Regions from separate parts of the Synechococcus sp. H55.10 genome, predicted to be linked through region 2. Evidence: predicted binding sites of a transcription regulator. Region 2 holds the regulator's gene; each other region holds the start of a gene.

Region 1 (10,234 bases), on a different contig from region 2:
ACTGGGATCTGATTCGCCTGGCCCTGGCTTCCGTGGCCGACCTGGCCATCATTCCCCTGCAGGATGTGATGGGCCTGGGGGCAGAGGCGCGCATGAACTTCCCCGGCAGGGCCGAGAACAACTGGGCCTGGCGCTACCGCGAGGAGATGCTGCGGCCGGAGCTGGCCCAGCGGCTGGCGGAGCTGAGCGTCACCTACGGGCGCATCTCCCCGCAAGACTTGGAGCAGCGGCGGGCAGCCTTGGCCCAAGAGCGGGCAACAGGGTCTTCTCAAACTACCCCCAACTTTTCCTGAGCTGCTGAAAAATCCTGGGTATCTCCCATCAGCAGTTCCAGACGCTCTTCAGTGGCCTCTTTGGGCGCGAGTTCGCCCACAAGGCGGCCCTTACGAATCACCAATAAATGAAATAAAGCGCTGATTCATCATGTTGCTTCCCAGCCGAATAAAGCAGGGCTGTGGCTCCTGATAGCTGCTATTGTCTGCAGGGCTCCTTCATCTGGTCTGACCAGCCCACAAACGACTAATGATGCAACATCCAGGGTCGCCCACAAGATTGGAGTCGATACCTTCGGGAGTTTGAGTCAGAGTTTGAGTGCTGTTCCCGCCTGATCAACTTAGGTTCTCTTTCACCCTTTGGAGCTGGCAAGGAACTAGAAAGTTGAATCATGGGAACCGAAATAAGACGCTTACCCACTTGCTTACAAGTGGGGCAGTACGCTGGATCCCGGTATTGAGACAGAGGTCGCCATAACTCAAACTCACCACAGCTTTGACACTTAAACTCATACAGGGGCATCTTCTTACTCCAACACTTGAGAAAGATATCAAGATGGCTCGAAACATCTAAGAACAGCTAAGGATTTACCTGGGTAGGATATCTATCTCGAAGATTTGTGTAGGAACGGCCACCGTACAGCAAGCATTAGGAATATCGACGATCCCGCTCACCCTGCCCTCCACGGGTGCAGAACTAAGCAGGAGATAAGCTTGTTCTCCCGTAAAGCCAAACTTTTTCAGATATTCGATGGCATTTAAGCAGGCACGTCGGTAAGCAATGTGAACATCCATATAATGTTGCTTACCTGTAAACTCGTCCACAGAAATGCCCTCAAAGACAAGATATTCTGAGTAACGCGGCTCTACAGGGCCAGGCTTAAAGATGGGATTAACCAATCCGTACTTCTCAACGCCACCCTTAATTAGATCAACATGGAGATCGATATAGCCTGACATTTCAATGGCGCCACAAAAAGAGATCTCTCCGTCCCCTTGTGAGAAGTGAATATCTCCCATCGACAGCTTGGCACCCTCCACGTAAACCGGAAAGTAGATCCGTGTTCCCTTAGACAAGTTTTTGATATCGCAGTTACCGCCGTGCTCCCGTGGGGGCACCGTCCGGGCCGCTTCGGCAGCAACCCGCTCATACTCTGACTTGGGCAGGGTTCCCAAAATCGCGTTCTTGGGATTGGGCAAGGCGGCCAGCACAGGCTGATTACCAGATAGGCCCGCGCCGTAAGTGCGCAAATCAGGAGCCGAAGCAACCAGCTCAGCCTCCCGCTTGTTCCAAGTTGCCAGCAACTTGTGGGATGGAGCGCAGCCGATGAGGCCAGGGTGGATAATGCCGGCAAAGCGCACATGAGGAATGTGTCTGGAAGTGGTGTAAATACCCTGAAAATCCCAGATGGCCTTGGCCGCATTGGGAAAATGATCGGTGAGGAATCCTCCGCCATTTTCTTTGGCAAAAATACCTGTAAACCCCCACTCGTCTCCCGGCAGTGGCCCAATGTCCAGCAGATCGACGATCAGGATATCTCCAGGCTGGGCGCCGTTAACCCAAATAGGCCCACTTAAAACATGAACAACACTTAGGTCAACCTGCTCAATGTCGGAAGGATCATCGTTGTTCTTAATTTGTCCATCCGTCCAGTCTTTACACTCAATTCGGAAGACTTCGCCGGGGTTCACAGAAACCACCGCAGGGATGTCAGGATGCCAGCGGTTGTGACCTGGCAGATCCTGTTGATCCATCGGCTTGGTCAGGTCAACTTTAAACAGCGTTTTGGGCATCGGATCTATCCTTGAGCCGTCGCTCTGGAGTCAGGCTGCAGATGCCTAAAAGTGTATCTCCGATGAAGGAAGCAATACTGTAGTAAGGGCTACAGTTGATAGTGCTGTTGTCTACAATCGTATGGGCAGGAGAACGGCTTAGATCGACAGGCTGTTTCACCTCGGTTCAAAGTGACTATAGTCATTGCAAACGGTTATGAAACAGCTTGCTGGTTGATCTCTAGCTCCCCTCTCCCCTTGCGGGAGAGGGGTCGGGGGTACCAACACCCCCTGCCGGCAAAGGCGAACGCGTCAGCGGCGCGGAGCGCTTGGGACGGCAGCGAAGAGTCTTAACCTTGTTTGAAACGACTATGGACATTTCAACCAGATTCAAACGAGAAGCTGCTGCTGGAACAGGTAGCCTAACCGCCGCTAGTCCAGCGCTCGCGCCTGGGCCAGGAACTCCGCCACCGTCAGGGATCCCAGGTCTTGGCCGTGGCGCTGGCGCACGCTCACTGTGCCGGTTGCCTGTTCTTGTTCTCCCACAATGAGCATGAAGGGGATCCTGGCCTTCTCGGCGTTGCGGATCTTTTTGGGCAGGCGGTCGCTGTCGGCATCGATGTGGACGCGGATCCCCTGTTCCCGCAGGTGATCCCGCACCTGGGTGGCATAGCCCAGGTATTGGTCGGAAACGGGCAAAATGCGCACCTGTTCCGGTGCCAGCCAGAAAGGAAAATCCCCGGCATATTCCTCGATGAGGATCCCAATGAGCCGCTCCAGCGAGCCAAAGGGAGCGCGGTGGATCATCACCGGCCGCTGCCGGGATCCGTCTTCGGCTACATAGTACAAATCAAAGCGCTGCGGGTTTTGATAATCCACCTGCACCGTGCCCAACTGCCACTCCCGATCCAGCGCGTCGCGGAAAATAAAGTCCAGCTTTGGCCCGTAGAAAGCCGCCTCCCCGATCCCTTCAAAATGCGGCATTGATAGCTTCTCCACCGCTCGCCGAATGGCATTTTCGGCCATGTCCCACTCTTCCGGGGATCCCAGGTATTTATCGGATTTGGGATCGCGGAAGCTGAGGCGGGCGCGAAAATCCTTGAGTCTGAGCTTCTCGAAAACAACCAGAATGAGATCGACAACCTTGAGAAACTCTTCTTCCAATTGATCGGTGCGGACAAACAAATGGGCGTCGTCCACTGTGAAGCCGCGAACGCGAGTTAACCCTCCCAGCTCTCCCGATTGTTCGTAGCGATAGACGGTGCCGAATTCGGCATAGCGCAGCGGCAAATCGCGGTAGGAGCGCAGCTCCGATTTATAGATTTGGATGTGAAAAGGGCAGTTCATCGGCTTCATGACAAAGCCCTGCTCCGCCGCCCGCGCCTGCTCATTCTCCGCCATCATAGGGAACATGTCTTCCCGATACTTTTGCCAGTGGCCGGAGATCTTGAACAGATCCACGCGGGCGATGTGGGGCGTCACCACCGGCAGATAGCCCCGCTTGAGCTGCTCCTGCTTGAGAAAATCCTCCAGCACCCAGCGCAGGGTAGTTCCTTTGGGGGTCCAAAGGGGCAGGCCCGGCCCCACCTCGTCGGAAAAGATGAAAAGGCCCAGCTCCTTGCCCAGCTTGCGGTGATCCCGCCGTTTGGCCTCTTCCAGCCGCCGCTTGTATTCCTTCAGCTCCTCCGGCGTCTCCCAGGCGGTGCCGTAGATGCGTTGAAGCTGGGGCTTGGTCTCGTCCCCCCGCCAATAGGCGCCGGCCACGCTGAGCAGGTCAAAAGCTTTGGGGTTGATCTCCTTAGTGTTTTCCACGTGGGGGCCGGCACAGAGATCCCACCACTCGTCCCCCAGATGGTAGATGGTGATCGGCTCGCCTTCGGGGATGCTGTCCAGGATCTCCAACTTGTAAGGCTCGCCGAGGGCTTCAATGCGGCGCCTGGCTTCTTCCCGGCTCACCTCCTCGCGGATCACCCGCAATCCTTTCTTGATGATCGCCTGCATCTCTTTTTTGATGCGCTCCAGATCTTCCGGCGTGAAGGGCTGGGGATGGTCAAAGTCGTAGTAGAAGCCGTAGTCGGTCGTCGGGCCGATGGTGACCTGGGCCTTGGGAAACAGCTTTTGCACCGCCATCGCCAAAACGTGGGAGGTGGTGTGGCGGATGCGCTCCAGCTTGGGAGATTCGTGGGTACGCAGCAGCTTGAGAGGGCTGTTGGCCTGCTGAGGCGACGCGGCTGGTTGAGACATCGGAACCCGCTTAACGACAAAAAAACGACTATCCGTGTCCCTATCTTAGGCTGAGCCCAGGGCAGACGGGATCCCAGGCAGGGGGAATTGCCCCCTCGAACCTCAGCCCACAACCCGGCCAGGAAAAAGGGGGGAAAGCACACAGTATTCTAGAAGTGTGGCAACCCCTTCGATTCATGGTCTCTTCGCTCGCCAACCTTGCCGAACGCTCTGCCGCCGCCTCTGAAGCGAAACCGGTCTCCTCTTCTGAATCTGGAGTTGCTCCGGTTATCGCCGCCATCGATGTGGGCAGCAACTCCCTGCACATGGTGGTGGTGCGCATCAACCCCCACATCCCCAGCTTCACCATCATCTCCCGCGAAAAAGCCACCGTCCGCCTGGGAGAGTTTTGCAGCCAGACAGGCGCCCTGACGCCTGCCGCCATGGAACGGGCGCGGGTGGCTCTGGAGCGGTTTTGCCGCCTTGCTGAAAGCTTTCAGGTGCAAGATATTGTTGCAGTGGCCACCAGTGCCGTGCGCGAAGCCCCCAATGGGCCGGAGTTTTTGAAGCGGATCGAGCGGGAGCTGGGCCTGCGGGTAGAGCTGATCTCAGGCCAGGAGGAAGCCCGCCGCATCTACCTGGGCGTGCTCTCGGCCATGGAGTTCCACAACCGGCTGCACGCGGTGGTGGATATCGGTGGCGGCTCCACCGAGCTGATTCTGGGCAACGGCCAAGAGCCGGAGTTCCTGCGCAGCATCAAGGTGGGAGCGGTGCGCCTGACCCAAGCGTTTTTGCGCCACGACCCACCCACCCCTGCCGAGCTGCAGGCCCTGCGACAACACATCCGCGGCATGCTGGAAGCTCCCATCGAGCAGATGAGGCGCATCGTTGCTGCTTCCCAACAGCCGGGATCCCTGACCTTGGTGGGCACCTCCGGCACCATCGAGTGCCTGGCCCAGTTGGATGCCCGCCGCCGCTTGGGTGCTCCCCCCACTCGCCTGCAGGGGTATGAGTTCAGCCTGGAAGCCCTGCGGGGCTATGTCAAAGAGCTGCGCTCTCTCACGGTAGCCGAGCGGCAAAAGCTGCCCGGTCTGGGAGAAAGACGCGGGGAGATCATCCTGGCCGGGGCGGTCATCTTGGAGGAGGTGATGAGCCTGCTGGGGGTGGAGCGGATCCAGTTTTGCGAGCGGGCGCTGCGGGAAGGGCTGATCGTAGATTGGATGATCGGCCAGGGGCTCATTGAAGATCGGCTGCGCTACCACAGCTCGGTGCGGCGGCGCAGCGTCCTCAAGTTGGCGGAAAAATATCAGGTGGAGATCCCCTATGCCGAGCGGGTGGCGGAGTTTGCCCTCAGCCTTTTCGATCAAACCCGCGGCATCCTGCACTCCTGGGGATCCCGGGAGCGGGCTCTTCTCTGGGCGGCCGCCATGCTGCACAACTGCGGCCACTTCATCAGCCATGCCGCCCACCACAAGCACTCCTACTATCTGATCCGCCACGGGGAGCTGTTGGGCTTTAACGAAGAAGAGGTGGAGGTGATCGCCAACCTGGCCCGCTACCACCGCAAGTCGCCCCCCAAGAAGAAGCACGAGAACTTCCAGCGCCTCAGCGACGAGCGGGATCGCCAAGTGGTGTTGGAACTCGGCCCCTTGTTGCGCATGGCCTGTGCTCTGGATCGCCGCCGCCTGCAGGCCATCCAAGGGCTCCACTGCCGCTTTCAGCTTCTGGGAGAAGGCCCCCGCCAGATGGAGCTGATTTTGGATCCCAGGCATCCCAACGACGACTGTGCCCTGGAGCTGTGGAGCTTGAACGAGAAGAAAAAGGCCTTCGAGCAACAGTTCAAGCTGCAGGTGATTCCCAAATTATCCACCCAGCTTCAGCGCAGCGCGGATCCCTTTGAGGCAGCCGTCTAGCCAAGGGGCATATAGTCGTTTCAAACAAGACGAAGACACTTTGCCGCTGGCCCTCACCCCCAGCCCCTCTCCCAGAGGGAGAGGGGAGTTAGAGCGGCGCGTTCGCGACAGCATTGCGTAGTAATGACGACGCAGAGAAATGTTTTATTACCATTTGAGATGGCTATAACTACCAGGCTGCCGGTGATCGCCAATAGCTGGGCAATCGGATCGTATGCCTTTAACTACGGCTTGCGCCAGCGGGATAAAGTTTTCACGATGCTGCGCGGCAAGTTTTGCTCAGGGAGCGATGGTGATCGGCGAGGGGCTGGTTTGGGTGGCTCTTTGCCCGCCCCGCTCCAGGATCACCTCGATGAGGCCGTTGTTGACCGGCTGCATGTTGAAGGGCAGTTGTTGCTGGGTTTCATAGAGTCCGGGCGCCACCTCCCGCATCTCCACCTCTGGCGTCACCCCGACGATGCGAAAAGCTGCCCGCCCCCCTGGATCCCCTCGCATCGTGACTTTGAGGATCTCGCCCATGCGCAGGCTGGTGCTGTTGGTGGTAATGCTAAAAATCTGAGGCGGCCCAGCAGCGACAGGCCGAGAAGCTGGCTGAATGGTGGAGCGGGTTCCCTTGGATCCATCGATTGCAAAAGGGAAGATCTCGCGATACTCCTGGCTGAGGCCGTCTTTGCTGAGCACAATTCGCAAAACAGGGTTGCTGGCTTGGTGGGTGGGGGCCACCACGTAGGTGCCCTCGTAGTGGTTGGGTCGCACCTCCCGCATCGGCTGGTTCAGGGCCAGATTCCCCAAATCAAACTGGGCGATCCCTCCCGAGTCCCCCCAGATGGCAATGGTGAGGATATCCCCTTCCACTAGGTCGCGCTGGGGATCCAGTCGAATCGCCTCAATACGTGGAGAGCGGTTGCCGGCTGCGGTCAGAGGAGCGGGGGTAGCCGGCTGCGGCAAAGGGACAGAAGCAGGTAACACCGGTTCTACCGACGGGGGAGCGACATTGCCCAGGGCCAGTTGAGGGAGCCGCCGCTGAACGCGGGTACTGACTCCATTGAGACTCAGTTGGATGCGGATGTCGGGGCCAAAGGCACTGTCTTGAGGGCCAAGGGTGTAAACGGCGCGGTAATAGCCGGGCTGCACTTCTTCCATGGGCAAACCCCGCACCAGGTCGCCAATATCCACCGTGGCCCTGCCGTTGGGAGTGCCCTGGGCCTCAACGGTCAAGGCTTTCCCTGCCGGCACCACTCCCGACTCAGGGATAACCCGCGTTTGTGAGATTTCGGGTTGGACGGTCTCAGCCACCGCAGCGGGAGAAGGTCGCAACTGCGCCACCGGAGGCGACAAGGGTGGAAGCTGACCGCGATATACCAACGCCTGATGTAACAGCACCGCCCCCTCAGCTCGGCTCAGCACCCGATTGGGCCGCAGCCGGGCGGGATCCGGCACATTCACCAATAGCCCCGCTTCACCCGCCATGGCCACAAAAGCCCGCCCTACCTCCGGCACCTCAGCAGCATCGCTGTAGAGAGCCATCCAGCGCTCAATATCGGCCTGGTTGGGAGCAGGCAGTTGCAGGGCCCGCACCAAAATGGCCAGGGCTTCCAGGTGGGTGAGATCTCCTTGGGGACGAAACTCGTTGCCTTCGTACAGGCGCATCGCCCCCGCCTGCAACACCGCCTGGGCCGTCCAATAGTCGGGGGTATTGGGCTCGAGATCGCGAATTTCTTGCACCTGGTTGGGGTTGGGGATGTAGCCGAAAAACTCCGTCAGCCACTGGGCCAATTCTAGTCGGGTGAGAGTGGCCGACAGCGGCTCCTGGGTGAGCACCAGATCCGTCTGACGCTCCAGCGCCGCCACGTAGGCATCGGCCCAGGCCAGCGAGGCTTGCTGCTCCACCCCTTGAGACCAAGCCGGCAGGTTGACGCTCGACCAGCCCAGCGTCCAACACAAACTCAGAGCTAGGGGCCACGAGCACCGCATAGCTGTTACTCCTGTTCCGTTGACATCCCCTCAGGGCCAGCTTATCTCAAACTTCCGCCGTGTCCTCAAGCCTTCGATACCAGTTGGGATTGCGCCCTTTGGCAGTGGGATTCTCAAAACTCGAGTGCAAAAGCTCGCCGCAGGGATCCACTAAGAGATTTTACCTATGCGGGTGAGATCTGGCCTGGCGGCAAAGGGCCTGAGCAATTGCCTCATAACTTGTAGTTGTGCATCCAAATCCTTATCATTGTGTTATAGACTCGGAAAGTTCAGAAAGCACTTTTGCCCTTACCCCAGGGAGGAGTTTCATGGCTGGCAGCACCGGAGAGCGACCTTTTGCCGACATCATTACCAGTGTCCGCTACTGGGTCATTCACGCACTGACCATTCCCGCTTTGTTTTTGGCAGGCTGGCTTTTTGTGAGCACGGGCCTGGCTTATGATATTTTCGGTACCCCGCGTCCCAATGAGTATTTCACGGCAGAGCGGCAGGAGCTGCCGATTGTCAGCGACCGCTTCAATGCTCTGGAGCAGTTGGAGAGGCTAGCTCGCTAAGAGGGGCTGCGGGCAGGCAAGCCACTTGTTGTTTCAATTTGTAAATAAATCGTTTTTTTTGCGTAGGATGAGACCTATGGCCAACAAATCTGACGAACCTGTTTTCTACCCTGTTTTTACCGTCCGTTGGCTGGCGGTGCACACTTTGGCGATCCCAACTGTTTTCTTTTTGGGAGCTATTGCTGCGATGCAGTTTATTCAACGGTGAACCCAATGGCTGATCAACCCGAAAAGAATCCCAACACCCAACCGGTGGAGCTAAACCGCACTTCCCTGTACCTGGGTTTGTTGTTGGTGTTCGTGGTTGGGCTGTTGTTCTCTAGCTACTTTCTCAACTGAGGCCAGAGTTACATTATTCTGCTCTTGGGGTTGAGAGAGGGCAAGAAGGAGCAACGTTGGCTTCTGGCTGGCCCTTATTTCTTTTACTTGAGGCTGCAATTTCTGCCAGTTTTGTCTTTTTCTATTGGAGACCAGTTGCTATGACCAGTCAAGCAAGGATTCCTCTGTGGATAGTAGCCGTGATTGCCGGTTTGGGAGTGCTCACTGTGGTCGGGCTTTTCTTCTACGGTTCCTATGTAGGCCTAGGCTCGAGTCTGTAAGTTTGAGGCTTCTTGTCTTGGGTTAGTGCTACACATCGCTAACGCGAACAATATCCCTGAACCCAGCAAATAGTAGGATAGCCTCCCATCGGCTGCGCTATAGTGTGAGGTGTGGCTGAACGAGCCTTCCGCTACCGCTTCTTCCCAACTGCTGAGCAAGAAACCCTGGGCTGTGTAAGGGGAGTGACCTCAATGTAGGACACACCATGACCGGGATATCAATGCTGCCATCAACCTTTTGGCTGCTGGACAGTCGGTGACAGTCTGTGGAGTGAGTGTAAGACCTGATAGACATGAGTCTAGAGGGCAACTACGAAAAACTCGCAGGGGAAGGAAGCGGAAACCCAGATCGTGAAGTCTGGGAATCTCCCCTCTACGGCTCGTCGGGGCCTAGCGGGAGAGGATGTCAAGCCCACACCCCTCGGCAACTCACGCTTTTGGGCCGGAAACTGGCTATGGCTGCCCCACTCTGGGCCATCGGCGGGGCCGTTCTGCGGCTGCTGCGCTGGCACAAGCCGGCAGGGCGATTGATTTTGATGATCCCGGCCCTGTGGGGGGCCTTTTTGGCCGGGCGGGGAACGCCCCCCTGGCCGTTGATCGGGATCCTGATTTTGGGCAGCTTGGCCACCAGTGGGGCGGGCTGTGTCATTAACGATCTTTGGGATCGGGATTTGGATCCACTGGTGGAGCGCACCCGCAACCGCCCCTTGGCCAGCCGGGAGCTGACGGTTGGCGTCGGGATCCTGATGGCCCTGCTGAGTTTGGCCTGCGCGGCAGGGCTGGCGCTGTTTCTCAACCCGGTCAGTTTTGCCCTTTGTGTGGCGGCAGTGCCGGTGATTCTGCTCTATCCGGCGGCCAAGCGGGTGTTTCCGGTGCCCCAACTGGTGCTGTCCCTGGCCTGGGGATTTGCCGTGCTCATCAGTTGG
Region 2 (10,234 bases):
TCTTTGATTCCACCCAGTAGAATTGATCGTTAATATGAAAGAAAAGATCCATTTCAAAATCAGCTCCATTCGGCAAAGTAACTTGAGCATTTGTTATGTAAGAGAAATCAATCTTTTCAGCTTGACTTGCGGCAAGGCAGATCAGCTTATCCCTAACGTATCTCTCTAGCCATTTTCCTGAGAGAAAATTTAGTGCTTGGGACGACCTACTGGGTCTTGCTACCAACAGATACCTGGGTGCCTTAAAGTATCTGTACTCTTCTAAAAATGCGATTCCATGTAACTCTTTGGCAACCTGGCAAGTTGAGCTGATTACTTGTTGAGGCTCGTCTTTAAGGTTTATTGAGAAAGAGTTTCCGCTATTCATATTTGATTTAATCATTCCATAGAATCTTTTAATCAAAGAATATCGATTGCCCATAAAGGCAGCTATTTGATCTAATTTTTCCTCTTTTTCTTTCACATCTATGCTTTTGATTTTTATGTTTTTTGAGCTTAAGAATGATTCTATCTTTGATACGTCGACCTCTAATATACCGGCGGCAGCGATCTCCTCTTTATCTCTCGGTACATCGTCTGTTAGCCTAGGCTCTGGTGTTTCATGACTGGCAACCTGCTCATTCTGAGAGCTCTGATCTGTAGTTTGGGATATCTCTAATCTGGGAGAACTTTGGATAGCAATCTGTAGTCGCTGATAAATATCTTTAGTTTCTTTCACTAAGTTTTCCAGGATGGCTCGCTGATCGTTTAGCTGCTCATTATGTTCGGAAAACTTTACAGATATAGCCTGCAGAAGATCCCTACTCCAACTTTGCAGCAAATCTTGGTGACTATCTACAAGACGAGATCTAAGCCCTTTGAGATCGGCTTGAGTAGCCTGTAACTTCCGAGAAATCTCGTCTGCCAATCCTTCGACCAGTTTGGTTAAGGTTTTGTTGGCGTTGTTGAGTTCTTGGCTGTGTTGCCTTAAGTGTGAAGATATCTCTCTAATGATCTCTTGTTTCCAGATTTCCGGTCTAGGACTGACCTTGTAATGGCGAGCAACGTAAACACCCAATGAGAAACCAACAGCCACCCCAATTAATAAAACCAAAACGAAGTCCATTAGATTCGCTCCTGACCCCTGTTGTTACTTCTCGTTTAAGTTAACTAGGTTACTCGCTTGTTTCAAGATTCTCAGGCGAGGTGAGCGAATTTTCAAGAAGAGGCGTATCTTGTCCCGAAGAGCCGAGCAGGGATCCCAGCCAGCCCTGCTGGAGCGCTTTCTGGGTGGGAGTGAGTTGCGGCAACGCTTCGAGGGTGTAAACATCCGGGCGGGGTGGATCCAAGGGGATCCAGAAGTGTTTCAACTGATCGCCTTGGAAGACGCTCAGGCAGATGACCTGGTGGGGCTGGTAGGCCGCCAAGCGTTCTGGCAAGTTGGCAGCGCTTACCCGGAAGCCATCCAAGGCCACCAGCTCGTCGCCGGCCCAGATGCCTGCTTTTTGGGCCGGGGATCCCATCTCGACGGCGCTGATGCGGTTGCCTTCGCCGTTGAAGTTCAGGCCCAGATAGGGGGAAGGGTCAGGGCGGCTGAAGTGGGCCTTGAGGGTGAGGCCAAAAGGGTGTAGGTGAGCGTTGTAGTCCAGCTCTTCCGTACCTTCCACATAGGCGGCGAAAAAGCGGCCAAGATCGGCGCCGGCTGCCCGCTCAAAGGCTTCCCGCAAGTCTTGGTGGGTGTAGCCTTTCTCAAACCGGCCAAAGCGCTGCCACAAATCCTGCATGGCCGTGTCCAGGGATCCCTGGCCCCCCGAAAGGTGGCGAATGTGCAGATCCAGCAGCCAGCAGACCAAAGCGCCCTTGAGGTAATAGGAAACCTGGCTGTTGAGGCTATTTTCGTGGGGACGGTAGAGTTTGATCCAGGTGTCGAAACTGGATTCCCGCAGCGATTGCACGGCCCGACCCGGAGTGCGCTGCAGCCGGCCAATTTGCTCGGCCAGGATCTGCAAAAAATCTTTGGCGCTGAGGATCCCTGCCCGCAGCAAGATGACATTTTCGTAGTAGCTGGTCGCCCCCTCGCAAAACCAGAGGCAGTCCACATAGTTTTCTTGGTTGTAGTCAATTTTCTCCAAAGCCAGAGGGCGCAGCCGCTTGACGTTCCAAGCATGGAAAAGCTCATGGGCCAGCAGCGCCAAAAAGCGGCGGTAGGACTGGGGCCGATGCAGCTCCAGGCCAGAATAGTTGAGGGTGGTGCTGTACTTGTGCTCTAGGCCGCCAAATCCCCCTGCCGACAAATGCACAATAAACCAGTAGCGGTCGTAGGGCAGCCCGCCGAAAAACGCCGCAGTGGCCTGGACAATTTTCTCGGCATCGGTCACCGCTTGCTCCAAATCCAGAGTGCCCGCTCCCCAGACCACCAAGTAGTGGGGGATCCCTTCCACTGCAAACGACCGCAACTGGTGCAGGCCCACCTCCACCGGACTATCCACCAGCTCGTCGTAGTCTGCCGCCACAAAAGACTGGCCGGAAGCAGGATCCTCAGAAGAAGAAATCAAAGGTCGCAAACTGGTGGCGATGCGCCAATCTGGCTTGGGAGGGATCACCGTCAAGGTGTAGGGTTCCCGCTCGCGACCGGGCACATAGAAAAAGAGCGCCGCCCCGTTGAAGTAGGCGTGGGTGAGATCCAAATGGTTGGTGCGCACCGTCAGCTCGTAGGCATAGACCCGATAGCGAACCTTCACAGCCGAACAGCCCGGCGGCTCGATCTCCCAAGTGTTCTTATCTACCTTCCGCCAGGCCAAAGGGATCCCTTGCTCCGTTGCCGCCTGAAACTCTTGCACATGGCGGGCATATTCCCGCACCAGGTAGGATCCCGGCGTCCACACCGGCAGCCGCAGTCGCAGAGGCACTTCTGGATCCACCTCTTGGATCTGTAGTTCCACCTCCAGCAGATGCTTGGCCGGCTCCGGCATCCGCACTGTGAAATGCTGGCGGCTCAGTTGAGAAGGTGCAGCAACAACAGCCTCCGGGATCCCCATAGGATTTTCCAGTCCACCACTTGCTTCCTACCACCCAGAGCTGGCAAGGCCCCAGTGACAATAGCCCTTATCCTACCCTTGGCTTGGGATCCCTTTGTGGAACAGAAACGAGACCTAAAAACGTAGCCCATGCTACAAAGATGCCTAGGCAGAACCTTCTACCTTAGGGTAAACCCGGCTATTGTTGCCGATTCTGGAGTCGATAGGGTTGCAACTCGGCCCAATGCTTCTAAATTGATCTTACATGGATTGATCTTAGGTATAAACTGACCTCAAAAGGTTGATGAGTATGGTGGTGGCCGTCGCAGAAAAATCTCTGATCACAGCCTTCAAGCAACTGGGAGGCCCTCACCATCCTCCGGTTATCGAAACGTTTGAACGTGGTAAGACCATCTTTTTCCCTGGGGATCCGGCGGAGCGAGTTTACTTTTTGGTGAAAGGAGCTGTCAAGCTCTCGCGGGTCTACGAAATGGGGGAAGAAATTACCGTTGCTCTTCTACGGGAAAACAGCATCTTCGGGGTGCTCTCCTTCATCACAGGGCAGCGCTCCGACCGCTTCTATCACGCGGTGGCCTTTACGCCTGCTGAGTTGCTCTCTCTGCCGATTGAGCAGGTGGAAAAATCCCTGCGGGAGAACGCCGAACTGGCCATGTTGCTGCTCAAGAGCTTGTCTTCCCGCATTTTGCAAACGGAGATGATGATCGAGACGCTGGCTCACCGCGATATGGGATCCCGTCTGGTTAGCTTTTTGCTGATCCTCTGCCGCGATTTCGGGGTGCCTGGCCCGGATGGGGTCACCATTGATCTCAAGCTGTCTCACCAGGCCATTGCCGAAGCCATTGGCTCGACCCGCGTCACCATCACCCGTCTGTTGGGAGAGCTGCGCAAGAAGAAGTACATTTCCATTTACAAGAAGAAGATCACTGTACACGACCCGATGCGGCTGAGCCACCGCTTTGTCTAGAGGGGATGGGGCCTAAACTCTGCCCCCCAAACCAGCCAATGCTCAATTCACCCCTGCAGCTCCGCAGAATCTTTGGGTTCTCTCTCTTAAAGTTTTCTGGAAGCTGACGGGATCCCGGTCAAGGATCTATTAGCCTGTGGGGGGATCTGGCTTTGGCCAGAGCTGTCTAGCCAATTGCTGAGGTGTAACTGTGGAAACGGCCATCGAGTGGATTACCGCCCATGAGATCCTCGACTCGCGAGGACGCCCCACCCTAGAAGCCCTGGTGGGCCTGGCCAACGGAGCAACGGGCTTGGCGCAGGTGCCCAGCGGCGCTTCGACCGGTACCTTTGAGGCCCACGAGCTGCGGGACGGGGATCCCAAGCGCTATGGAGGTAAGGGCGTGCTGAGGGCGGTGGAAAACATTCTTGGCCCCATCCAGTCGGAGCTGCGGGGAGAAGATGCCCTCAACCAAGCCCGCATCGACCAGTTGCTGATCGACCTGGACGGCACCCCCAACAAGTCCCGCCTGGGGGCCAACGCCATTTTGGCAGTTTCTCTGGCGACGGCCAAAGCGGCGGCGGAAGCGGTGGGCCTGCCTCTTTACAAATATCTGGGCGGGCCTTTTGCCAACTTGCTGCCGGTGCCGTTGATGAACGTGCTCAACGGCGGTGCCCACGCCGACAACAACGTGGACATCCAGGAGTTTATGCTGGTGCCCATTGGTGCGGCCAGCTTTCGCGAGGCGCTGCGCTACGGGGCCGAGGTGTTTGCGGTGCTGAAGACGGTGCTACAGCAGAAGGGGCTGTCCACCGGGGTGGGGGACGAAGGCGGATTTGCCCCCGATCTCCCCTCCAATGCGGCAGCTTTGGATCTGTTGCTGACGGCCATCGAACAGGCAGGCTACAGGCCGGGGGAAGATATCGCCTTGGCCCTGGACGTGGCCGCCAACGAGCTGCTGCAGGATGGGCAGTACCACTTCGAGGGCCAAGCCCGTAGCGCCGAGCAAATGGTCAATTACTACGAGCAACTGCTGGCCAACTATCCCATCCTTTCCATTGAAGATGGACTGGCGGAGGAAGACTGGGCCGGCTGGCAGGCCCTCACCACTCAACTGGGATCGCGGGTGCAACTGGTAGGGGACGACCTGTTCGTCACCAACCCAGCCCGGCTGCAGAAAGGCATCGACAGCGGCGCCGCCAATGCCATCTTGATCAAGCTCAACCAGATTGGCACGCTGACGGAGACGGTCTCGGCCATGCACCTGGCTAGCCAGGCAGGTTTTCGCTCTGTGATCAGCCACCGCTCCGGTGAGACAGAAGACACCACCATCGCCGACCTGGCGGTGGCCACCCGCGCCGGCCAGATCAAAACCGGATCCCTCTGCCGCAGCGAGCGCATTGCCAAATACAACCAACTGTTGCGCATCGAAGACGAGCTGGGGGAAGCGGCAGTCTATGCCGGCCGGGTGGGCCTGGGCCCTAAAGCTCGCTAACTCCCGTTCCATCCCTCCCCAGCACTTGCACCAAAAAGGCCCAGCGGTCGGCGGTCTCTTCAATGAGCTTGGTGGTGGGCTTGCCGGCCCCGTGGCCGGCTTTGGTGTCGATGCGAATGAGGATGGGCTGGGATCCCCCCTGTGCCGCCTGCAGGGCAGCAGCAAACTTGAAGCTGTGGGCCGGCACCACCCGGTCGTCGTGATCTGCTGTGGTGATCAGGGTGGCGGGATAGGCGGTGCCGGGCTTGAGGTTGTGCAGGGGGGAATAGGCGTAGAGGGCCTTGAATTCCTCCGGGTCTTCCGGGGATCCGTACTCCGAGACCCAGGCCCAGCCGATGGTGAACTTATGAAAGCGCAGCATGTCGAACACCCCCACAGCGGGCAGGGCCGCGGCAAACAGCTCCGGCCTTTGGGTCAGGCAGGCCCCCACCAAGAGGCCGCCGTTGCTGCCGCCGGCGATGGCCAGCTTCGAGGGGTTGGTGTAGCCATGGGCCATCAGCCACTCAGCCGCGGCGATGAAGTCGTCGAAGACCTTTTGCTTGTTGAGCTTGGTGCCCGCCTGGTGCCAGGCTTCCCCATATTCGCCGCCGCCACGCAAATTGGGCTGGGCGTAAACTCCCCCCATCTCCAGCCAGGCCACCAGGCCCACCGAGAAGCTGGGGGTCAGAGAGATGCCGAAGCCGCCATAGCCGTACAGCAGGGTGGGGTGATCCCCTGTCCGCGCTAGGCCACGGCGGTGGACAAGGAACATGGGAATGCGGGTGCCGTCTTTGCTGGCGTAGAACACCTGCTGCACCTCATAGGCCTGGGGATCGAAATCCACCTGCGGTTGGCGAAAGAGGGTGCTGCTGCCGGTGGTGAAGTCGTAGCGGTAGATGGTGGGCGGGGTGGTGAAGCTGGTGAAGGTGTAGAAGGTCTCAGTGTCGTAGCGCTTGCCAGCAAAGCCGCTGGCGGATCCCAGCCCCGGCAGGGGGATTTCCCCCAGGTAGGTGCCGTCTAAAGCAAAGGTCTTGATCTGGGTGTGGGCGTCTTTGAGGTAGAAGGCAACAAATTGATTGTGGATGAGGCTAACCCCTTGCAGGGTCTCCTCAGCCTCAGGGATCACCTCTTGCAATTGCCCTGGGCTGTCCAGGTCAAGGGCCACCAGTCGCCGCCGCGGAGCCTGGAAGTCCGTCAGCAGCCAAAAGCGGGAGCCGTCGTTGCCGACAAAGCTGTACTCGGCCTGGAACTCGCAAATGAGCTCCACCACCGGCGAGTTGGGATCCCGTAGGTCTTTGTAGAAGAGGAGGTTTTTGGGATCCGTGCCCCGCCAGACGGAGATGATCAGGTAGTTGCCATCTTCGGTAACCCCGCCAGCAAAGCCCCACTCTTTTTGGTCGGGGCGGTGATAGACCAAGACATCTTCCGACTGGGGGGTGCCGAGGCGGTGGTAGTAGAGCTTTTGGAAGTAGTTGGCGCTTTCGTACTCGCTGCCGGGGGGCGGCTCGTCGTAGCGGCTGTAGAAAAATCCCTGCCCATCCCGTGTCCAGCTGGCCCCAGAGAACTTAATCCAGCGCAGGTGATCCGGCAGGTCTTCTCCTGTTGCAATGTCCCGCACCTTCCACTCCTGCCAGTCGGAGCCGGAGCGGGAGAGGCCATAGGCCAGGTAGCGCCCGTCGCGGCTGATGGCAATGCCTGAGAGGGCCACGGTGCCGTCTTGTGAGAGGGTGTTGGGATCCAGCAAAACCCGGGCTTCGCCCTCCAGGCTTTCTTGGGTATAGAGAACGCTCTGGTTTTGCAGGCCGTCGTTTTTGAAGTAGAAGTAGCGGCCGCCCTCTTTGAAGGGCTGGCTGTATTTTTCGTAGTTCCAAAGTTGGGTCAGGCGCTCCAGGAGCCGCTGCCGCGCCGGGATCCGCTGCAGATAGTCAAAAGTTAGCCGGTTTTGCGCCTCGATCCAGGCCCGCGTCTGCTCAGAATCCAGATCTTCCAGCCAGCGATAGGGATCCGGCACCGGCTGCCCATGGTAGACATCGACAACGGTGGGATCCGGATGGCTGGGCGGGTAGTTAAACATAGGGACGGAGCAGCGAAAGGCCAATTCCACTATGGCAGAGGGAAGAGTCGGCAACCCACCCCAAGACCTGAGCCTCGAATGTCTGGGGGAGCAAGCCTCGCTATAGTGGAAGCCGAGTTGTGCAGGTGGGTTTCGTGCTTCAGGGTTCCCCTTCCTCTCAGCGTTCCCAGGTCGAACGGATTGGCGCCTATCCCTGCGGCCAGGGCCACTACCGCTTCTCGGTGTGGGCGCCCTTGGTCGAACACGTGGAGCTAAAAGTCATTAGCCCCGTCCAACAGGTCATCCCTCTGGCCCAAGATGGGCAAGGCTACTGGCAGGGTGAAGTGGAGGGGATCCCGCCGGGGCCAGTGGACTACCTCTACCGCCTGCACACCTCAGGGGGGGTGGTGGAGCGGCCGGATCCGGCTTCCCGCTGCCAGCCCCGCGGCGTCCATGGCCCTTCGCGGGTGGTGGATCCTCACTTCGACTGGCAGGATCAAGCCTGGAAGGGGATCCCGCTCTCCCAGTGGATCCTCTACGAGCTGCATGTAGGCACCTTTACCCCGGAGGGCACCTTTGCCGCCCTGATCCCCCGCCTGCCGCAACTGGTGGAGCTGGGGGTCAACGTGCTGGAGCTCATGCCGGTGGCCCAGTTTCCGGGGGAGCGCAACTGGGGCTATGACGGCGTCTATCCCTATGCCGTGCAGGCCAGCTATGGAGGAGCAGCGGGCCTGAAGGCGCTGGTGAATGCCTGCCACCAACAGGGCCTAGCCGTCATTTTGGATGTGGTCTACAACCACCTGGGGCCGGAGGGGAACTACCTGCGGGATTTTGGCCCCTACTTCACCGACAAGTACCACACTCCTTGGGGAGAGGCCCTTAACTTCGACGACCGCTATTCTGACGAGGTGCGGGAGTTTTTCCTGCAAAATGCCGAGTACTGGCTAGAGGAGTTTCACCTGGACGGCCTGCGGCTGGACGCGGTGCACGCCATCTACGACTTCAGCGCCCACCCTTTTTTGCAGGAATTGGCGGAGCGGGTAGATGCCCTGGAAGCGCGCAGCGGCTGGCCTAGGGTTCTGGTAGCCGAAAGCGACCTCAACGACGTCCGCCTCATCACCCCCCGTGAGCAGGGGGGCTACGGGCTAGATGCCCAGTGGTGCGACGACTTCCATCACTCGGTTCACACCCTGCTTACCGGGGAAAAGACAGGCTACTACCAAGACTTCGGCCAATTGGAGCACCTGGCCAAGTCCTACCGCGAGAGCTACGTCTATTCTGGGCAGTACTCCCGCTACCGGGCCCGCCGCCACGGCAATTCCGCTCTCGCCAGGCCGGGCTCCCAGTTTGTAATCTGCATCCAAAACCACGACCAAGTGGGCAATCGCCGGCTGGGGGAACGCCTCAGCCAGCTCACTTCCCTAGAGGGCTTGAAGTTGGCCGCCGCTGCTCTGCTGCTGGCTCCCATGCTGCCGCTGCTGTTTATGGGGGAAGAGTATGGGGAGGTAGCGCCGTTTCTGTATTTTGTCAGCCACGGGGATCCCGACCTGGTGGAAGCGGTGCGGCAGGGACGGCGCCGCGAGTTCAGCGCCTTTGCCTGGCAAGGGGAGGTGCCGGATCCCCAGGCAGAGGAGACCTTCTTGCGCTCCAAGCTCAACTGGGAGCTGGGCACTGCTGGCCACCACCAGGTCTTGCGGCGGTGGTACCAAACCCTCATTCACCTGCGCAAGACCCTGCCGCCGCTGCAAAACCTGGAGCGGAGTTCGGTGGGGGTGGAGCTGTTTGCTCCAACTGGCCTGGCCCTGCACCGCCACCAGGGATCCCAAGCTGTCCTGGCCCTGTTTAACTTCAGCTCCGACCAAGCAGCCACCTACGCCCAATGGCCCAACGGCCAGTGGGAGAAGCTTCTAGATAGCGGCGACCAGGGATCCTCGGCAAAAAACCAAGGGGATCCCGTTGAGGTGCCGCCCTATGGGGTGGTGGTGTACGGCCAGTGATCCCGACCGCAGCCGTAGCGCCAGGCCTCGCGCCGCCGCTGCCAGAAGTAGTCTTGCGGGGCCCCTTCCAGGCGGTCGGCTAGCCTTTGCAAGAGCTCGTAGAGGCCGAGGGCGCCAAAGTGGCCCGCCCAGGCCACCAGCTCCGGCAACCCCAACCGGGGCAAAAGTGCGGCCACCAGGGCTGGATCTTGCCTCATCACCCCCCACAGTGCCTGAGCCAAGCCGCCAAACTGCACCACATCCTGCAAAAAGGGCTGCACCACCTGGGGGCCGGCGGCAACCATGGCCTCAAACACTCTGCTCAACAGGCGGTTAATGCTGTTGGGATCCCAGTTTTTCTCTCCCAAAGGAGGGATCATCGCCTTTTGAAAAAGCCAGGTTACCGCCAAATTGGGCTGGTAGGGCTGCAGCAGGGCCAGGGCCGCCTGCTCCAACTGCCGCTGCACCAGCGCCTCGTGGATCCCCTGCTGCAGGCGATCCAGATGGCGCAACATCGCCCCAAAGCCGCCAAAGCTCAAAGGCGACTGGCTGCCGCTGCTGTCGCCAACCGCCAAGAGGCGATCCCAAGGCAGTTGCAGCGGGCTGCGGCGGTAGGCGGGGAAAACACCACACAGCTTGCGCAGCCAGCGGATCTGGGCCAACTCGGCCCCCTGGTAGGCAGGGAGCAGCCGGCAGTAGTCCTGCCAAAGCCTCTCCAGACTGGGTCGGCGGGGATCCCGGTCGCAGTAGGTAAAGAGATAGGTGGTGCGG
Region 3 (10,234 bases), on a different contig from region 2:
AGCTCCTTGCTGGGTAGCAGGGCTTCCCGGTTCGTTTGCTGTCCCAGTCTCAACGTTGCCGGTAGGAAACTCCTGTTCCAGGAACCACTGGCCGGAGATCCGGTCGGCAGAAGTCATTGAGTCGAAAACCAAATTCAAGTTGCCTCGCAGCAGAGAACCGCCAATATCTGCCCTGTTGAATGGGCCAGCCAATTGTGCCCCGGCCAGGGTGCGGAAGACAAAATCGCCAGTGGCGGGCACAATGCCCTGAAGAATAACCGGCTCAGGGGTATTTCCTTCCACAGGTGAGCCAGGTAAGGTACCCGTAGAGCGCTCGGTGCGCAAGGAGAAGAAGTAATCGAAGACTGTGGGAGCACCCGGACGCTCAGGGACGGGCAACTGCGGGATCGGGGTGGGGAAAGGTCGTGGCGGCGGGCTGACCTGGACAAAGTTGAGGACTGTGCTGACATTGGCCGGGTCAAACTCCGCTTGTACCCGACCGTTCAGCAGACGCCGGATGCGCACCAACTGGTTGGGCAAGATGTTCGGACGAGTGGGATCCGGAGCAAATAGCACCGACTGCGTACCCACCTGGGCGGGACGATAGACGATTTCCGCCTGGTTGGGCCGGAAGTTCAGGCGGGCAAAGAGAGCCAGGGCATCTTCAGGAGTGCCATCGCCGGCCACGCCCCGCTGCCGCACCACAAAGCTAGCGGAGAAACTGCCGGTTTGCAGAATGGCAGTGACAGGCCCTTGAGGTGGGGGAGGATTGACAAAGGATCCTGCCGGTGGGTTGCCATTAGGGCCGGGATCTTCATAGAGTACTCCCACGGTAGGGACAATGAGAGAAGAATCTCCCTCTAAGACGACTTGGTTGCCATTGCGGCTAACCAAGATGCGGCGCACGGTTAAAGTTAAAACAGTTTCCGTATCCGGATCGGCAGCTCTAAAGGTTGTGTTGACTCGAATGCGCTGGTCGTTGGGGTTTGTCGAAAGGGCAACCAGCCCGGCAATGCTGAATTGCGTAGATAGCCTGCCGTCGTTGGGGCCGAAGGCGATGAGATTCACCAGCGGCGTGGATCGGGCAATCTGGATGGCCAGTGTGCTGGAGCGAAGGGTTGAGTCAATTGTCAGTTCATTGGCTGGGATCTCATTGACCGGCAGAATGCGGGCCTCTACGTTGGTAATGCGGGCTTCTCCGCTGCCTTGAAAGCCGCTGTTCCGCACAGGGATCCCGTTGTCAAATTTTGGGTTGACGTAGTCTAGCCGCAGGCTAGTGGTCTCCAGCACTGAGCCGGGGGTAAAGCGGTACTCCTGCGCCGAGACAAACGCCGTGGGATCCACCTGGACAGGCCCCGGCAAGGCGGGGGATTCGTCAATTTGACCGCAGCCACCTAGGAGCAAGACTCCACACAAAACTGCCAATGAGCGACCTTTGAAGTTCATACGGCACTGCCTCACACACCCTAATCTGGGGAAATCCACACACAAAATGGAGGAAAAGGCACCCAACCCCAACGCTACAGGTAAGCTGGCCGCCCCTGTTTGAGGCTATGATACCCCATATCTAGGGGATGGGCCATTTCCGAAAAAATTTCTTGGATTTGCTTTTCCGCTTGCTTGACAACGCCCCAAGATGCAGTAGAACTAACAGCAGGCATCCGCCTTTGAAACGGGATCCCTCATAATCTTGCCCATGCACAGGGGCAGATTCAGTGGATCCCGGCTGGACATTGGCGGAAGGATTTGCTGTGGTGTGAGTGAGTGGAGAATTCCCCGATGAAACGACGTTCTGGCTCAGGCCCTGGCCGTGGCGGCCTTTCTCTTCTGGCAACTTGGGCTTCGCTGGCGCTAGCCACTGCCTGCAGCAGCGAGACTACGGGCGGCCTGCCACCCCTCTTGACCGCCGATGGATCCACGCCTCCTCCCGTGGCCGTAGCCCCCACGATCTCGCCCAACCTCACACCCATCACCTTCCGCCCTGGGCCAGACTTTGCCCCCATCACGCCGCCACCCATTCAGCCTGACCTGCCGGATCCACCCAGTCTACGGCCAGCTCCAAATGGGGAATTCAACCTTTTGCTCTCTACCCCGTCTACCCCGCCAAACCCTGTTCCGATTAACCCAGTGGGATCCGCTTTTGTAACAGTTACCTTGCGCGGCTTGTTGGTGCCAGGGGTCATTGCCAGCGTAGAGCTGCAGTTTTTCAACATCAGCCGCGGCACAGATATTACCGGCATTTTCTTGCCGACAGCCATCGAGCAGTTTAGGAATACGCTCATAGGCCGAGGCAACAGCTACGCCGACCGAACCGACGGGATCACCCTCACCAATGGCTTTACCTTCCCGGCTGATCTGGTGGCCTACAATGCCAACGTTGCTACCGGAGAAAGGGTTTTGGTGATCCTGGTCATTCGCGATTCGTTTGGCCAAGCCCTAAGATTAGAGGCACGCGCTCAGGCTACCTAGCGTGAAGCTGGCTAAGGGCAGTGTTTAATTGCTGCGAGAGATTTAAGGTCAGGAGGATGAGGGAATGAAAACCGGAAAGCTGGCTGGGGTTTTGGCTTGCCTCTGTGTTGGTTTGCTGACGGCTTGCCAACAGGCGAAGGATAAGAATGCAACCAGCTTTATACCTGGGCCGATCTTTCCTGTGCAAAACCCAAGTGTAGAACCCGGCGGAACTGGCGTGGGAGTGCCGGCTACTCCTCCCGTTGGAGCTGCTCCCCCAACCCAGCCCAGCCCTCTCGTGCCCCCTCCCGTCTCGGCGCCGACGATCCCGCCCTTGCCCAGCCCCAACCCTTCTCCCAGCATTGTTGGGTTGCCTCCGGCCCCCTTGGCTGCTCCAACCTTTACCAAGAGCTTTAGTCCGAGCACGACTTCGGTGGGTGTTCCTGTTACTTTAAGTTTTTCGATCACCAACAACTCCGGCATCCAACTGACCGGCCTCAGCTTTGCGGAAATCTTGCCGGCAGGGCTATCCGTTGCTGCCGTCCCTGGCCTCAACAATACCTGTGGGGGAACTGCAAGCGCCCCTGCAAATGGAAGCTTTATTTCTCTGACCGGCGGCCAGCTTAGTCCCAATTCAAGCTGCTTGATAAGCGTTCAGGTGGTTGCTACAAATACGGGCACTTACACGAACCCTGCCACAACGCTCACCAGCAACCAGGCTCCTGCCGCTCAAAGCGCACCTGTCAGCCTAACCGTAAACCAAGTTCCTGCTCCAATATTTACCAAAGAGTTTAGCCCTATCACAGCAACAACAGGCGGCACTGTAGCCGTTATCTTTACCATCACCAACAATGCTCCTGTACCTTTGTCTGGACTTAGCTTTATAGATGCTTTGCCAGGTGGTTTGCGAATTACTGAAACGAATGTAGTTACTTTAAATACGTGCGGTGGCACGCTCACGGCAAACCCCAGCATTCCTGGTTCTCTACTACAACCAGCAATTCCTTCAACCACAATTGCCCTTCAAGGTGGAACTCTGGCTCCGAATTCCTCCTGCGTGGTTTCTGTATCTGTGGAACAGATCTCGCCTCCGCCTCCGCCACCAACGACTTATACCAACCCACCCGTCACTCTCTTCAGCAGTGGGGCGCAATCAGTAATTTCTAACACAGCTACTGTGACTTTCAATTAGGGTCGGTTGAGAATTCCCTCACCCCCGACCCCTCTCCCAGGGGCCCAAGCGCTCCGCGCCGCTAGCGCGACCACCCCCAACCCCTCACCCCCGACCCCTCTCCCTGGGGCCCTCACCCCCGCCCCCTCTCCCTGGGGGAGAGGGGAGCTAGGGATGGCGCTCCGTGGTGCTGCCGCGATCGCCCCCGGCTCCTGTTTATAGGAATTAAAAAGATGATTTGGGGTGGGAAGCTGTTTTGACACTCTCCCCGCCTAGAGGCGAGGAATTCTTACGTAGCCCAGAAACGGAGTCGCAAAGGTGCTGTCAAGACGCCGCTACACAGTTCCTTAAGGCAAGGCGCCAAAGTTCTGCTTACTTTTCTGTTCGCGTCAGCGGGACGGAGTCCTTGCAGGTTGGCTGAGACGTTGCTATCTCCTGGGCGTTTGTCACCGGTCGGGTTTTTCATCGTGGTAGGTGCTCGCCTGGAAACGGTGCACCTCATCGACAGACATACTGCCTGTGAGCACCGTTGGCAAGCATCTAAAGTTGCTTACGGGCTTTTCTTCCCCGCACTAAAGTGCGGAGCTACCAAGCTATCCCTTTGTGTTGACCAAGCCGGCTGCCCAATCCAGCAGATGATTGACTGCTTCTGGGGTTTTGGCTTCGGAGTAAAGCCGCAGCAGGGGCTCGGTGCCGCTGCCGCGGATCATGACCCAACTGCCGTCGGCAAGGGTAAACTTGTGGCCGTCTTTGTCGAAATGCTTAATCACCTTCTGCCCCAAAATCTCAGACGGGGGATCCGCCTGCAACTGTTGAAATAGCCTGACTTGTTGGTTTTGATCCGCCAGGTGCAGGTCGCGGCGCTGGTAAACCGAGCTAAATCCTTCCCGTTCCTGCAAAGCTCGGTAAAGGGCGCTCAGATCTTGCCCGGTTTCGGTGACGGCCTCAATCAAGTACAGAGCAGAGAGGAGGGCATCCCGTTCGGGGATGTGGCCCAGGTAGCCGATGCCGCCGGATTCTTCTCCCCCCAGCAACACCTGGGTGGTCAGCATGCGCTCGGCGATGTATTTGAAGCCCACAGGCATTTCCGTAACCGGCAGGCCATAGCGCTCCGCCACCTTGACGAATAGCTCCGAGCCACTGATGGTTTTGACGATTTCGCCCCGCAGGCCGCGTCGCCCCGCCAAGTGGTCGATCAGGATGGGAATGAGGATCTGGGGGCTGAGAAAGTGCCCCTGTCCATCGAGGGCGGCAATGCGGTCGGCATCGCCATCGAAGACCAGACCCATCTTTAACGGGGCGGGATCCGCCGCGATGATCTGGGCAGAGGTCTGCAGGTTTTGCGGCAGCGGCTCCGGTGAGAACCCGCCAAACAAGGGATCCCGATGCGCCTGCAATTCAATTACCTTCTCTCCCAAGAGGCGCTTGAGGCCCCCAGCCCCGGAGCCAAACATGACATCTACCCAGATCTTGGCCGGGGAGCCTTTGAGCTTTTCCAGATCCACAAAGCGGCTGAGCTGAGCCAGGTAGCCAGGCCAGGGATCCCAGGTGTGGATGGGGGCGGAGTTGGATCCCAGCGGTTGCAGGTGGTGCAGCTCCTGCTCGATGGCAGCGGTGACCTCCGGGGGCACGGAGCCGCCAAAGCCGCCTTTGACTTTGAGGCCGGAATAGTGGGGCGGGTTGTGGCTGGCGGTGATCACCAAGGCTCCATGGCAGCCGCGCTCCTTGGCTGCCCAACTGAAGGCCGGCGTCGGGGCAGCACAGGCAGAGAGATAAACCGGGATCCCCAACCGCGCCACCACCTCGGCAGCGTGGGCAGCAAAGCGTTCAGAGAGAAAGCGGTTGTCGTAGCCGATCAGGATCCCTGCGCCGGGATAGGTGCGGGCCAACACCTGGGCGCTGGCCTGGGCGGCAATAGCCAAGTTCTGGAAGGTAAAGCCGTCGGCGATCACGGCTCGCCAGCCGTCGGTACCAAAGCGAATAGAGTTGCCGGCCATAGTTCACCAAAATCGACCTCGACTACACATAGCACGGCAGAGCCAGATCCAGACCGCCCAGCCCTCACCCCCAGCCCCTCTCCCTGAGGGATGGCCCAAGCGCTCCGCGCCGCTCACGCGACCACCCCCAGCCCCTCTCCCAAAGGGAGAGGGGGGTTAGAGCAGCGCGTTCACGACAGCGTTGCATAGCCATGAGGATGCAGAGAAACGTTTCATTGCTGCTTGAAATGACTGTGCCTCACCTTTGCAAGCCTACTTTTATGCACAAACCGCAATTGGAAAATGACAAAACGGCATAACTTGTTACAAAATGTAACGGCAAATACCAAAGTTAACGGTTGGCCATCGCTAAGGTAGCCGGTGTTACCCTACGGCAGCGACGATGGCGAACCAATTTGAGCGCCTCAAAAGCGAAAAGGACGGGCTGGCGGTCAAAGCCGAGCTGGAAGCGTTTGCCCGCATGGGCTGGGAGAACATCCCTGAAGACGACCGGGATCACCGCCTCAAGTGGCTGGGGATCTTCTTTCGCAAGCGCACGCCCGGCCAGTTTATGCTGCGGCTGCGCCTGCCCAATGGGATCCTGACCAGCGGCCAGATGCGGATGTTGGCGGCGATCATCCATCCCTATGGAAAAGATGGCGTAGCCGACATCACCACCCGGCAGAACTTGCAACTGCGCGGCATCCCCATCGAGGAGATGCCCCAGATCTTGGGCTACTTGAAGGAGGTGGGCCTAACCAGCATCCAGTCGGGCATGGACAATGTGCGCAACATTACGGGATCCCCCCTCGCGGGCATTGACCCAGATGAGCTGATTGACGTGCGCGGCCTCACCCGCAAGGTGCAGGACATGGTAACCAACAACGGCGAGGGCAACCCTTCCTTCACCAATCTGCCGCGTAAGTTTAACATCGCCATCTGCGGTTGTCGCGACAACTCCGTTCATGCGGAGATCAACGACCTGGCCTTTGTGCCGGCCTTCAAAGCGGGCAAGCTGGGCTTCAACGTCTTGGTGGGGGGCTTTTTTTCGGCCCGCCGCTGTGCCGAGGCCATCGGGCTGGATGTCTGGGTGGATCCGCGCGATGTGGTTCCTCTGTGCGAGGCGGTGCTGCTGGTCTACCGGGATCACGGCCTGCGGGCCAACCGGCAGAAGGCGCGGCTGATGTGGCTCATTGACGAGTGGGGCCTGGAGAAGTTTCGGGCGGCTGTGGAGCGGCAGATCGGCCATCCGCTGTCCAGAGCGGCGGAAAAAGATGAGGTGGTCTGGCAGAAGCGGGATCTCCTGGGGGTGCATGCCCAGAAGCAGCCGGGCTTGAACTTCGTTGGCCTGCACGTGCCGGTGGGACGGCTGAATGCCCTGGAGATGATGGAGCTGGCCCGCCTAGCGGAGGTATACGGCTCCGGGGAGCTGCGGCTGACGGTGGAGCAGAACGTGCTCATCCCCAATGTGCCCGATTCGCGGGTGGCGCCGCTGCTTAAAGAGCCGCTCTTGAAAAAGTTCTCCCCCAACCCAGGGCCCTTGCAGCGGGGGCTGGTGTCCTGCACGGGCAACCAGTTCTGCAACTTTGCCCTCATCGAGACCAAAAACCGCGCTGTGGCTCTAATGGAAGAGCTGGAAGCCGAGCTGGAGATCCCGCAGACGGTGCGCATCCACTGGACGGGCTGCCCCAACTCCTGCGGCCAGCCCCAGGTGGCCGATATCGGCCTAATGGGCACCACCGCCCGCAAGGACGGCAAGCCGGTGGAAGCGGTGGACATCTACATGGGGGGAGAAGTGGGCAAAGACGCCAAGCTGGGCGAATGTGTGCGTCGAGGGATCCCTTGCGAAGACCTCAAGCCCGTCTTGGTGGAGCTGCTGATTGAGCACTTCGGGGCCAGGCCGCGCCAGCGTCCATCGGCTGCTCAAACTGCTTCTTCCCCCGTGATGGCTTGCTAAGTAGGGGCCAAGTCTGGGGAAGGTTTTCTCTCTGCGTCGTTCAAAATCTTGGAGGTTCCGATGTCTAAACTGTTCTCCCGTCGCCAATTTTTGGCCGGGGCAGCCGCCCTGGCAGCAGGAGCAGCCGCGGCTGGGATCCCACGCGCCCAATCGCAATCTTTGGGTCAGGGCTACTGGGTGGCCCAGGCCGATACTCCCGAGACCCCGCGGGCCAAGCTGGGGTTCATTGCTCTCACCGACGCCGCCCCCCTGATCATCGCCAAAGAGAAGGGGTTTTTTGACAAGTACGGCATGAAGGACGTGGAGGTGGTCAAGCAGGCCTCTTGGGGCACCACCCGCGACAACTTGGTGCTGGGATCCGCTGCTGGCGGCATCGATGGGGCGCACATTCTCACCCCCATGCCCTATCTCATCACCACCGGCAAAGTTACCGATGGCAAGCCGGTACCGATGTACATTCTGGCCCGCCTGAACTTGGACGGTCAGTGCATCAGCATTGCCAACGAGTACCGGGATTTGCAAATTGGCCTGGATAGTTCCCCCCTCAAAGCCAAGTTTGCGGAAGCGCGAGCTGCCGGCAGGGATCCCAAATGCGCGGTAACCTTCCCCGGCGGCACCCACGACCTGTGGATGCGCTACTGGCTGGCCGCCGGCGGGATCGATCCCAATGGCGATGTCTCTGTCATTGTGGTGCCGCCGCCCCAGATGGTGGCCAACATGAAATCCAAAACGATGGAAGCCTTCTGTGTGGGCGAGCCTTGGAATGCTCAACTGGTGAACCAAAAAGAGGGCTATACCGCCCTCACCACCGGCGAGCTGTGGAATCGCCATCCTGAGAAAGCCTTTGCTCTGCGGGCTGACTGGGTGGATGCCCACCCGAAAGCCACCTTGGCGCTGTTGAAGGCGGTGCAAGAAGCCCAGATCTGGTGCGACCAAATGGAGAACAAAGAGGAAATGTGCCGGATCATCGGCGACCGCCGCTGGCTGGGGGTTCCTGTGGCCGATATCTTGGGTCGCGCCAAAGGCACCTTTGACTACGGCACCGGCAAAGTGGTGCAAAACAGCCCCCACCTGATGAAGTTCTGGCAAGACAATGCTTCCTACCCCTTCAAGAGCCACGACCTTTGGTTCCTGACCGAAGACATCCGCTGGGGCTATCTGCCCGCCGACACGGATACCAAAGCCCTGGTGGACAAGGTCAACCGAGAAGATCTCTGGCGCGAGGCCGCCAAAGCCATTGGCCAAGAGGCCGCCATTCCCCCCAGCACCTCTCGCGGCGTGGAAACCTTCTTCGATGGGGTGAAGTTCGATCCCGAAAATCCGGCTGCCTATCTGGAGAAATTGGCCATCAAGAAGCTGGCCTAACCTGAACTACTGCAAACCCCCTGTCCGAGAGAGAAGGGATCCCTCAATTTCCCTAAGAAACCCCAGACCTGTTCAAATGAAACCCCTTCTCTCTCGCGATTCCCCTAAGCTGACGTTTGACAATAGCCTTACTCCCAAACAACTATGCGTGTTCTCCACTTTGCTTTGAAGGCGAGCTACCACCTCTTCCCTTTGCTCATCCGCTTAGGCCGTTGGCTGCTGAGCCAAGGTGCCTCTCTTCAGGCCCATGCCGGGATCCCTTCTGCCACGAGCTCTGGATCCGCTTGGAGGCAACGAGTCCGGATCCATCAAGCGCTGCGCCGCATTCTCTTGCCCGCTACGGCAATTTTCATCGTGCTCCTGCTCTGGCAAATCCTCTACAGCCGGCCCGGCGCCAACCTGCCCACCCCGCTCCAAGTTTGGCAGGACACCTGGGATCCCCTCATTAAAGATCCCTTTTTTGACTACGGCGGCAACGCCAAAGGACTGTTCTGGCAAATCTGGGCCAGCCTGCAGCGGGTGTTCATTGGGTTTTTCTTGGCCAGTCTGGTGGGGGTTTTGGGCGGCATGGTGATCGGGGTCAACCGCTGGTTGCATGAGGCTTTGGATCCCATTGTTCAGGTGTTGCGCACGGTGCCACCTCTGGCTTGGCTGCCGATTTCTTTGGCCGCCTTTCGCGATGCCAACCCCTCCGCCATTTTTGTTATCTTCATCACGGCCCTCTGGCCCATTTTGATCAACACCATTGCCGGTGTACAGCGGATCCCACAGGACTACCGCAATGTGGCCAGAATTGTACGCATGTCCGGCTGGAAGTATTTCTTTAAGATTGTCTTTCCGGCCACGGTGCCCTACATCTTTACCGGCCTGCGCATCGGGGTGGGCCTCTCTTGGCTGGCGATTGTGGCTGCAGAAATGTTGGTTGGCGGGGTGGGCATCGGCTTCTTCATTTGGGATGCCTGGAATAGCTCCCGCATCAGCGAAATTATTGTGGCTTTGATCTATGTCGGCCTGGTTGGCCTTTTGTTGGATCGGGTTACGGCTTGGATTGGCTCGCTGGTGGTTGCCGAGGATCACTAGGTTGGACTGAGCCCGGAGTTGGCTGCTGACAGTTTGCTCACTTTTCAAAAATGAATCTCAAGGGATCCCTTAGGTAGCATCATGAAGACTCAGCCCTACATCGAAGTTGACCATGTAGACAAAGACTTTTTCCTGGACAATGGGGAGGTTTATCCCGCTCTAAGAGACATCCATCTGGAGATCCAAAAAGGGGAATTTGTCTCGCTAATTGGCCACTCCGGCTGCGGCAAGTCCACCCTCCTCAACATCATCGCCGGC

Evidence for each region. Region 2 encodes NtcA, which controls nitrogen genes in cyanobacteria. Its sites were predicted from a motif close to GTANCNNNNGNTAC; they were not measured.
Region 1: fmdA (formamidase) is a predicted target of NtcA. The motif match lies at 2,146-2,159, and genes of this name have one in related genera.
Region 3: NW858_RS10475 (ferredoxin--nitrite reductase) is a predicted target of NtcA. The motif match lies at 5,908-5,921, and genes of this name have one in related genera.

What each region holds. Positions count from the first base shown of each region.
Region 1 is NZ_JANSJJ010000183.1:31,852-42,085, reverse strand. It holds gene malQ (4-alpha-glucanotransferase) at 1-293, shown strand, start outside; gene NW858_RS11045 (FmdB family zinc ribbon protein) at 520-795, opposite strand; gene fmdA (formamidase) at 861-2,066, opposite strand; gene thrS (threonine--tRNA ligase) at 2,478-4,289, opposite strand; gene NW858_RS11030 (HD domain-containing protein) at 4,466-6,181, shown strand; gene NW858_RS11025 (S-layer protein) at 6,461-8,155, opposite strand; gene psbE (cytochrome b559 subunit alpha) at 8,464-8,709, shown strand; gene psbF (cytochrome b559 subunit beta) at 8,786-8,917, shown strand; gene NW858_RS11010 (photosystem II reaction center protein L) at 8,923-9,048, shown strand; gene NW858_RS11005 (photosystem II reaction center protein J) at 9,189-9,308, shown strand; gene NW858_RS11000 (4-hydroxybenzoate solanesyltransferase) at 9,764-10,234, shown strand, end outside.
Region 2 is NZ_JANSJJ010000155.1:88,346-98,579, reverse strand. It holds gene NW858_RS10010 (hypothetical protein) at 1-1,105, opposite strand, end outside; gene NW858_RS10005 (M61 family metallopeptidase) at 1,155-3,017, opposite strand; gene ntcA (global nitrogen regulator NtcA) at 3,307-3,981, shown strand; gene eno (phosphopyruvate hydratase) at 4,172-5,455, shown strand; gene NW858_RS09990 (prolyl oligopeptidase family serine peptidase) at 5,442-7,508, opposite strand; gene treZ (malto-oligosyltrehalose trehalohydrolase) at 7,643-9,484, shown strand; gene NW858_RS09980 (FAD-dependent oxidoreductase) at 9,457-10,234, opposite strand, start outside.
Region 3 is NZ_JANSJJ010000164.1:6,867-17,100, forward strand. It holds gene NW858_RS10455 (hypothetical protein) at 1-1,425, opposite strand, end outside; gene NW858_RS10460 (hypothetical protein) at 1,759-2,448, shown strand; gene NW858_RS10465 (hypothetical protein) at 2,813-3,619, shown strand; gene NW858_RS10470 (phosphoglucomutase/phosphomannomutase family protein) at 4,192-5,595, opposite strand; gene NW858_RS10475 (ferredoxin--nitrite reductase) at 5,978-7,531, shown strand; gene NW858_RS10480 (CmpA/NrtA family ABC transporter substrate-binding protein) at 7,592-8,896, shown strand; gene ntrB (nitrate ABC transporter permease) at 9,041-9,976, shown strand; gene NW858_RS10490 (nitrate ABC transporter ATP-binding protein) at 10,058-10,234, shown strand, end outside.